4 regions of the Nocardiopsis sp. LDBS1602 genome follow, and region 4 is predicted to be linked to each of the others. Evidence: riboswitches for the same ligand, from Rfam matches in the RefSeq annotation. Region 4 holds a riboswitch; each other region holds the start of a gene.
The links. Region 4 has a riboswitch for cobalamin ahead of U9J66_RS16540 (VWA domain-containing protein). Riboswitches for the same ligand answer to the same signal wherever they lie in the genome.
Positions count from the first base shown of each region.

Region 1 (2,193 bases), on a different contig from region 4:
TGATTGCCCGAAGAGTGGGTGACGACCCCGCGTTCACGTCGATCCCCGTCGAGCAGGGCCAACGCGTTGGTGGCGCCGCGCAGTTTGAACGCCCCGGTCGGTTGCAGACTCTCGGGTTTGACCAGGAAGGGGCGGTCGGTGTCGGGGCCGACCGTCAGGGGGGTGCGCACCACGTGCCCTTGGATCCTGGTGGCGGCGTCGTGTACATCCTGTGCTGTGACCGGTTCCATCCGGCGAGTATGCCCATGGCGGACCTCGGCACACGGGATAATCGGACCCGATGCGTACCGAATGGACACCCGCCGACCTCCCCGGCCGGGAATTCTACAAACTGCTGACGTCCGTGGTGGTCCCGCGCCCGATCGCGTGGGTCTCCACCACCTCCGAGGAGGGTGTGGACAACCTGGCTCCGCACTCCTTCTTCACGATCTCCTGTATCGAACCGCCGATCGTGCAGTTCACCTCGGTGGGCCGCAAGGACTCCCTGACCAACGTCGAGGCGACCCGCGAGTTCGTGGTCAACCTCGCCCCCGAACCCCTCCAGGACCGGGTGAACGCCACCGGCACCCGCTACCCGGCGGACGTGAGCGAGTTCGACGCGCTGGACATCGCCCGCGAACCGAGCGTCGAGGTCCGGCCTCCCCGGGTGGCCTCCTCCCCCGTGGCCCTGGAGTGCGCGCTGCACTCGACCCTGACCCTGGGCGACTCCACCGTGGTGTTCGGCCGTATCGTGCGGGCCGCCGTGGACAAGGGGTACCTCGACGGCGACCACCCCGACGTCGAACTGCTCCGGCCGCTGGCCCGACTGGGACGCAACGAATGGTCCACCCTGGGCGAGGTGCGTCGGATCGACCGCATCCCCTACACGCCCTGAGGGACCGAGGACATCGAACGCCCCCTCCTTCGCGACGGATCCGGAGGGAGTGGGGCGAACGGCATGTACTACGGTGTTCGCTGAATATCGACACAAGTTCATGTCGTCGACGTCGTAGTGCACGGGAAGCCGGTGAGATTCCGGCGCGGTCCTCGCCACTGTGACCGGAGGGCGCCTCCCATACGCCACTGGGCCGAACACGGCCCGGGAAGGGCGGAGAGCGCTGGACGAGAGTCCGACTCCGGGAGCCAGGAGACCGGCTGCGACCGTCCGCGTCATCAAACCACGAAGGATGGTTTGTTCGATGAAGCCCAGTGACGCGCGGGCTCTCCGCCGCCGTGTCCGTTCCGGTCTCGCCCTCGTTCTGGTGGCCACGCTCACCGCCTGCGGTGGGGCGATCTCCCCCGACGCCGAGGAGGCCGCCGGGGAGACCCTCCGCAACTGCGACGTCGACGTCCCCGCCGACGCTCCGCCGGAGCGGGTCTTCGCCGCCTACCAACCCGCCATCGAGATGGCGCACGCGCTCGGTATCGGCGACCGCCTGGTGGGCACGGCCTTCCTGGACGCCGTGGTCCTGGACGACTACGTCGAGGCCCAGGCCGAGCAGAAGTACTATCCGAACCTGCCGAGCCGTGAGGAGCTGCTCGACGCCAGGCCCGACTTCGTGCTGTCCGGCTTCACCGACGTGTTCACCGACGAGAGTCTGGGCACCCGGGCCTCCCTGCGCGAACTGGGCGTGGAGAGCTGGATCTTCTCGCCCCTGTGTCCCAGCGAGGACGGGCGCAGCGACGAGAGCATCGACCCGGCCGACGTGACCATGGACAACGTCTACGCCGACCTGCGGGACCTGGGGACGCTGTTCGACGTGAGCGAGCGCGCCGACGAGGTCATCGCCGAGATGCGGGCCACCGTCGACGGGGTCACCGAGACCCTGGAGGGTCGGGTCGACGAGGACGAGCGCCCCACGGTGATGATCGGCCGCCCCGGCGACCAGGGGTTCCACGTGGCGGGCGGCCCCGACTTCTCCACCGAGCTCATCGACCTGGCGGGAGGGGTCAACGCCTTCGCCGACCTCGACGGACGCCGTAACCACCAGGTCTCCGTCGAGGACGTCATCGAACGCGATCCGGACCACATCCTGATCGACGTGTGCTGCGACGCCGAGATGACCGCCGCCGACTCCGCCCCCGACATCGAGCGGATCATGGGCAACCCGGCCCTGGCCAACCTGACCGCGGTCACCGAGGACCAGGTGTGGGAGTTCACCTTCGCCGACCGTTCCGCCGGGGTGCGCAGCGCGCCCGCCGTGGCGACGATCG
Region 1 covers NZ_JAYLVW010000001.1:84,307-86,499, reverse strand. The annotation lists gene U9J66_RS00390 (threonine ammonia-lyase) at 1-230, opposite strand, end outside; gene U9J66_RS00385 (flavin reductase family protein) at 281-874, shown strand; cobalamin riboswitch at 973-1,153, shown strand; gene U9J66_RS00380 (ABC transporter substrate-binding protein) at 1,179-2,193, shown strand, end outside.
Region 1: linked by a shared signal. The riboswitch ahead of U9J66_RS00380 (ABC transporter substrate-binding protein) and the one ahead of U9J66_RS16540 (VWA domain-containing protein) in region 4 are both predicted to bind cobalamin.

Region 2 (2,193 bases), on a different contig from region 4:
CCTTGAAGGTGATCCAGGGGTGGCCGGTCTCGAACAGCATGGTGAGCATGCGACGCCACAGGTCGACGGCGGGCAGCGTCCGGTGGACCTTGATCCGCCCGGCCCGCGCCTCGGCCTCGTAGCGCTCGTAGGCCTCGACGAACTCCAGACCGTACTTGTCGTGGAGGTCGGGGACCTCGTCCGGGGAGAACAGGGTCCAGCTCCCCTGCTCCTCCACACGCTTCATGAACAGGTCCGGAACCCAGTTCGCGGTGTTCATGTCGTGGGTGCGGCGGCGCTCGTCGCCGGTGTTCTTGCGAAGGTCGAGGAACTCCTCGATGTCGATGTGCCAGGTCTCCAGGTAGGCACAGACCGCGCCCTTGCGCTTCCCGCCCTGATTGACCGCGACGGCGGTGTCGTTGGCGATCTTCAGGAAGGGGACGACGCCCTGGCTCTTGCCGTTGGTGCCCTTGATGTGGGAGCCCAGGCCGCGGACCGGGGTCCAGTCGTTGCCCAGACCGCCCGAGTACTTCGACAGCATCGCGTTGTTGCCGATGCCGTGGAAGATCTCCTGGAGGTCGTCACCGATCGTGGTGAGGAAGCAGGAGGAGAGCTGCGCGCGGACCGTGCCCGCGTTGAACAGGGTGGGTGTGGAGGCCATGAAGTCGAACGAGGACAGCAGCTCGTAGAACTCGATCGCGCGGGCCTCACGGTCGTCCTCGTTGAGTGCCAGGCCCATGGCGACGCGCATGAAGAAGGCCTGCGGCAGCTCGTAGCGGACGTCGTCGCTGTGCAGGAAGTAGCGGTCGTAGAGGGTCTGGAGGCCCAGGAAGGTGAACTGCTCGTCGCGATCGGCGTGCAGGGCCCGCCCCAGCACGTCCAGGTCGAACCCGGCCAGGGCGGGGTCGAGCTGGCCGAGCTCGACACCCCGGCGCACGTAGGCCGCCAGGTAGCCGGCGTAGCGGTCGCCCATCTCGGTCTGCCCGGCGGTCTCGTGGGCGTCGAAGACGAAGCTCAGCGCCTCGGTGCGGAGCTTGTCGAGCAGCAGACGCGCGGCCACGTAGGAGTAGTCCGGGTCGACCTCGACGAAGCTGCGGGCGGCCATGACCAGGGCGAGCTCGACCTCGGAGTCGGCGATGCCGGGGTAGAAGCCGCGCCGCGCCTCGTCGAGGACCTTCTCCGCCGAAACACCGGTGAGACCCGCGCAGGCCTCGGCCACCACGTGTTCGATCCGGTCGATGGCGGTGCCAGGGCCACCCTCGTGGGTCTGCGTGGGCCGAACGGATACGGGCGCGGCCTCGACGTCAAGGGTCATAAAGCGGCTCCAACCTCGGTAGAAGAGTCCCCGGGGGCACACGAGTGAGCACGCGGCACGCAGCAGTGGAGGTGTACGTCGAACCTGTACGGTCCACCGGTGGGTCGCGGCGGCTCTCCCTCGAAGCCCCGTCGTCGTACGCACCTGAGGTGCGTGCGGGTGGCAGGTCTTCGGACTCGTGGGCTTCCTACTCCACCGTCGCTTCCCAGGGCCTGAACGGCTCCCAGTGCCTATGACGGCTTTCGTTCCCACTCACCGCTGCGGGGCAGTCCCGGATTCGCACCGGGTTCCCTCTTGCCTCACCCGCCCCGGAGGGCCGGTGAACCACCAGCGGGAGCGATACTACATCTAGGGGATGGTGGGTTGGTACACCGCAAGATGATGGCGTGTCGCGGGTTCTTCGGACGTATCGACCGTGGCCGGATCCCGCCGCCGAACATGGTATGAGGGGGGCGAGACGGCCCCGCCCGGGGCCGCTCTCACCCGGCGGGATCGATGCTCCCACAGGGCGCGGGGCGGTCGGGACCACGCCCGAGAACCCGCCGCAGGCCCCCTCCTCCCCCTCGCGTCGCTCGGGGCGGGGAAGGAAAGCTCACACGAAGCCGGCCGCCTCCGGTCGCGGGCCCGGGGTCGTCGACGCTCCGGGCCGCGGATCGGCCGGGTTCACACCTCGTCGAGGATGAGGTCCAGGTCGTCCTCGGGCCTGCCGAGGTCGGATCGGATACGGAACCGGATTCTCAGCAGTTCGAGGAAGAGGTCCTCGACGTAGGGGCTCCGCGAGCATCCGGCGTGGAAGCGCGCGCCCGCGGTGGCCCAGCGTTCGGCCCCCTCCAGGTCGTCGTGCGCGTACAGCGCCTCGGCGACGTGGATGAGGGTGGGCAGCCCGGCGGGACCACCCG
Region 2 covers NZ_JAYLVW010000003.1:364,628-366,820, reverse strand. The annotation lists gene U9J66_RS13595 (ribonucleoside-diphosphate reductase subunit alpha) at 1-1,294, opposite strand, end outside; cobalamin riboswitch at 1,439-1,638, opposite strand; gene U9J66_RS13590 (hypothetical protein) at 1,958-2,193, opposite strand, start outside.
Region 2: linked by a shared signal. The riboswitch ahead of U9J66_RS13595 (ribonucleoside-diphosphate reductase subunit alpha) and the one ahead of U9J66_RS16540 (VWA domain-containing protein) in region 4 are both predicted to bind cobalamin.

Region 3 (2,193 bases), on a different contig from region 4:
GCCCACGATCCCGTCGCGTGCCGCCGTCAGTCGCCACTCGCCGGTCATCGAACGGGCCCCGGGCTCGGCCGCCTCGAACGCGGAGGCGCGTTCGGTGAGCGTGCGGTCCAGGAAGTCGGACAGCGGGTCGGCGTTGGGGATGACCGGATAGGCGACGGTGACCTCACCGCCGCCCTCATAGGAGATGGAGGTCTCCTCGAGGCCGGGGAGCGCGTCCGCGCGGACGTCGGTCAGCCCGTCCACCTCCTCGGCGGGGGGAAGGTCCTCCTCCGCCGACACCGTCGTGGCGTCGTCGGTGCTCGGGCTCATGCCGTTCGGGCCCGGTGGTCGGGTCGCCATGGACAGCAGTCCCACGAGCACCACCAACGCGATCGCGACCGTGAGGACGGGATGATCGGGGGTCATGGTCGGACGGTCTTGCTGCTTCACCTGGGGGTTCTCCACGTTCATCGTCAGACGAACGTCCGCGGGAGAGCGGGGGCATGCCTCTTCCACGCAACGCTGATAACGGGTGTGATGCCGTGCACAGGGCAGGGGTTCGCCCTCGTGCTCGGAGGAAGGGGGTACGCCGGGTACAGGGGCGGAGGGGGATCTCCCTATACTCCCAGCTGTGGAAGGTACACACTCCACCGAGTAATCGGAGTCCGTTCCGCGGACGTCGGAGTGTGTCGAAAGAGGGAACCCGGTGTGAGTCCGGGACTGCCCCGCAGCGGTGAGTGGGAACGAAAGTCGTCAAAGGCACTGGTGCTTCGACCCGACGGGTCGGACCCGGGAAGCGACGGCCGGTAGGCGGATCGACGTCTCGTCGAAGGTGCCCACGAGTCCGAAGACCTGCCTCCGCCCGGTGACGCGTCCGTGTCGCCGGTGGTCCCGTGCCCCGAGGGAGGGCCGAGGTCGCGAGACGGGTGTGTCCTTCGGCTCATCCGTGCTCCTCGCGTTCTCTCCCCTCTCCGGGATCGGTGCCCGGCTTTCGACGAGGGAGAGAAGCTTTCATGTCCACCACTCCGACGGCCTCCGGACCGTCCGTGCGCTCCACGGTGCACGGCTACCCGCGTATCGGTCCCCGCCGTGAACTCAAACGCGCCATCGAGTCCTACTGGAAGGGCGCCACCACCGCCCGGGAGCTCGACGACGTCGCCGCCGGCCTCCGTCGGGACGCCTACACCCGGCTGCGCGAGGCGGGTGTGGACGACATCCCGTCCAACACGTTCTCCTACTACGACCACGTCCTGGACACGGCGGTCATGTTCGACCTCGTGCCCTCCCGTCTTCCCTCTCCGGCGCGGGCGGAGGAGCGGGACGAGCGGCTCCGCCGCTACTTCGCCCTGGCCCGGGGCGTCCAGGGGGCGCCTCCGTTGGAGATGACCAAGTGGTTCGACACCAACTACCACTATCTGGTCCCCGAGCTCTCGCCGAGCACCCGGCCGCGTCTGGTCGACGACAAACCCGTCGCGGAGTTCCGTGAGGCCCTGGACGCGGGCTTTCGGACCCGGCCCGTGCTGCTCGGTCCGTTGACCTTCCTTCTCTCGGCCAAGGTCGCCGACGACGCCCCCGAGGGGTGGGAGCCCATCGAGCTGCTCGACCAACTCTTGGACGCCTACGTCCGGCTGCTGGCCGATCTCGCGGCGGCGGGCGCCACCGAGGTCCAGCTCGACGAGCCGATCCTGGCCACGGACGAGGGTCGTGCCGCCGTCGGGTACTTGGAGCGCTCCTACAGGCGGCTGGGAGAGGCGGAGGAACGTCCCTCCCTCCTGGTGTCCACCTACTTCGGTTCGATCGGTCCGGCGGCGCTACGGGTGCTCAAGGAGTCCCGGGTGGAGGCGGTCGGCCTCGACCTGGTCACCGACGGGGAGGGGTTCGAGGACCTGGCGGCCGTCTCCGGTCTGGGCTCCACACGGTTGGTCGCGGGTGTCGTGGACGGTCGTAACGTCTGGCGTACCGACCTGTCCTCGGCGATCGGTCGGCTGGGCACCCTTCTGGCCCTGACGGACGAGCTCTCGGTGAGCACCTCCTGCTCGCTGCTGCACGTGCCCATCGACCTGGACGCGGAGACCTCCCTGGCGCCGGAGCTGCGTGAGGCCCTGGCCTTCGCCGTGCAGAAGGCCGGAGAGGTGGCCCTGCTCGGTCGGATCCTCTCCGAGGGCGAGGCCGTCGACACGGGGGCCTCCACACCGCGCAACCCGGCCTTCACCG
Region 3 covers NZ_JAYLVW010000001.1:1,553,799-1,555,991, reverse strand. The annotation lists gene U9J66_RS07100 (polysaccharide deacetylase family protein) at 1-450, opposite strand, end outside; cobalamin riboswitch at 639-853, shown strand; gene metE (5-methyltetrahydropteroyltriglutamate--homocysteine S-methyltransferase) at 993-2,193, shown strand, end outside.
Region 3: linked by a shared signal. The riboswitch ahead of metE (5-methyltetrahydropteroyltriglutamate--homocysteine S-methyltransferase) and the one ahead of U9J66_RS16540 (VWA domain-containing protein) in region 4 are both predicted to bind cobalamin.

Region 4 (2,193 bases):
CGTCGGGCCCGGCGAGATCGCCCAGCGCCTCCGGGGCCCGGCCGGTGACCACCCGGAGACCGGGGACCCCCAGCCGTCCGGCGTTGCGTTCGATCCGCGCCGCCCGGTCGGCGTTCGCCTCCACGGCGTCGGCCGAGCAGGTCGGGTGGGCGCGCATCCACTCGATGCCGATCGATCCGGCCCCCGCGCCCACGTCCCACAGGTGCTGTCCGGGCGAGGGCGCCAATCGGGCCAGGGCCGAGGCGCGCAGGTCCCGTTTGGTGAGCTGGCCGTCGTGTTCGAAGGCGTCATCGGGAAGTCCGGTGACCAGGCCGTACCCGACCGGTCCGGCGAGTTCGAGGGCGAGCACGTGCAGGGCGGAGACCTTCTCGACGGGGATGGACGCCCATCCTTCGGCCGTGCCCTCCAACCGTGACTCCGAGGGCGCGCCCAGGTCGCCCAGGACCGTCATCCGGCTCTCTCCGTACCCGGCGCCGACCAGCATCCCGGCGACCGTCGCGGGCGTGCCCGCGTCGGAGGAGAGCACCAGGACACGACGTCCCGGCGCGAGTCTGCGCAGAAGCGGGCGGGGGTCCCGGCCGACGAGGCTCACCACGGCGCACCGTTCGGCGGGCCACCCCATACGGGCGCGGGCCAGGGCGACGGAGGAGACGGCCGGTTCCAGACGTACGGTCTCGGGACCCAGCGCGTCGATCAGGGTGGTGCCGATCCCCGACACCAACGGGTCTCCGGAGGCGAGCGCCACCGTACGGGCCCCGTCGAGGGAGGCCAACAGGTCGGGCAGCCCCTCACGGAGCGGGGAGGGCCAGGGCTCGCGGCGTTGCCCGGGCGTCTCCGGAAGCATGGACAGGTGCCGGTGGCCGCCCAGCACCACCTCCGCCTCCAGAACCAGCGTGCGCAGGCGTTCGGGCAGCCCGGACCAGCCGTCGGCCCCGACACCGACGACGGTGATCCCGACCCCTTCGGCGGGGAGGGGCGTCTCGCCCGGCAGGGCCCGGCCGGGCGCCCGACGGGGAGGGCGCGTGTCGTCCTTCATGGCCCTGACGCTATCGTGGCGGGCAACAGGCGCGAGGTGCCCCTGCCCGCCCGGCCATCGGAAACGGTGGTGACGGCGGGAGGGGAGAATCTGGGAAGCCCGGTGAGATTCCGGCACAGGCCCGCTGCGGTGAACCGAGCCTCCGTGAGGAGGACCCGGCAAGTCCGAAGACCGGCCTCGCGCCCGCCCATGACGTATGGCGAAACGAGCGGGAGCCTCACATGCCATTGCGGTCTTCGCACTTTCCCTTCTCCGCGATCGTCGGTTGCGACACCGAACCCCTCGACGACCTCGGACTCTCCCTGGTCCTGACCAGCGTCTCGCCGGAGATCGGCGGCGTCCTGGTCCGCGGCGAGAAGGGCACCGCCAAGTCCACCGCGGTGCGGGCGCTGGCCTCCCTGCTGCCGCCCATCGACGTCCATTGCGGGGACCGCTTCTCCGTGGATCCGGCCGACCCCGGACAGCACTCGCCCGATGGTCCCTTCGGCCCCGAGACCCCGGTGGAGAGCCGGCCGGTCCGGCTGGTCGAACTCCCCGTCGGCGCCACCGAGGACCGGGTCCTGGGCTCCCTGCACCTGGAGCAGGCGCTCACCCGAGGACAGGTCGCCTACGAACCCGGACTACTGGCCCGAGCCCACCGCGGGCTGCTCTACGTCGACGAGGTCAACCTCCTCCACGACCACCTGGTCGACCTCCTGCTGGACGCGGCGGCCACCGGCCGGGTGACCGTCGAACGCGACGGCTTCTCCGTGGAGCACACGGCCCGCTTCCTGCTCATCGGCACGATGAACCCGGAGGAGGGCGAGCTGCGCCCGCAGCTCCTCGACCGCTTCGGGCTCACCGTGGAGATCGCCGCGCCGACCGAGCCCCGTGCCCGCGCCGAGGTGGTCCGACGCCGGATGGCCTACGACACCGACCCGGCCGGCTTCGCCGAGCGCTACCGTGAGACCGAGCGGGCCCTGTCCGCGCGTATCGCCGAGGCGCGCGACGCCCTGGACCGGGTCCGGCTGTCCGAGGCGGCGCTGCTCAAGATCGCCGAGGTGTGCGCCGCCTTCGAGGTCGACGGTCTGCGCGCCGACATCGTCACCGCCCGCACGGCGGTCGCGCACGCCGCCTGGGAGGGGCGGACCGAGGTGACCCGCGCCGACATCCGCCGC
Region 4 covers NZ_JAYLVW010000004.1:306,182-308,374, reverse strand. The annotation lists gene cbiE (precorrin-6y C5,15-methyltransferase (decarboxylating) subunit CbiE) at 1-1,036, opposite strand, end outside; cobalamin riboswitch at 1,092-1,230, shown strand; gene U9J66_RS16540 (VWA domain-containing protein) at 1,264-2,193, shown strand, end outside.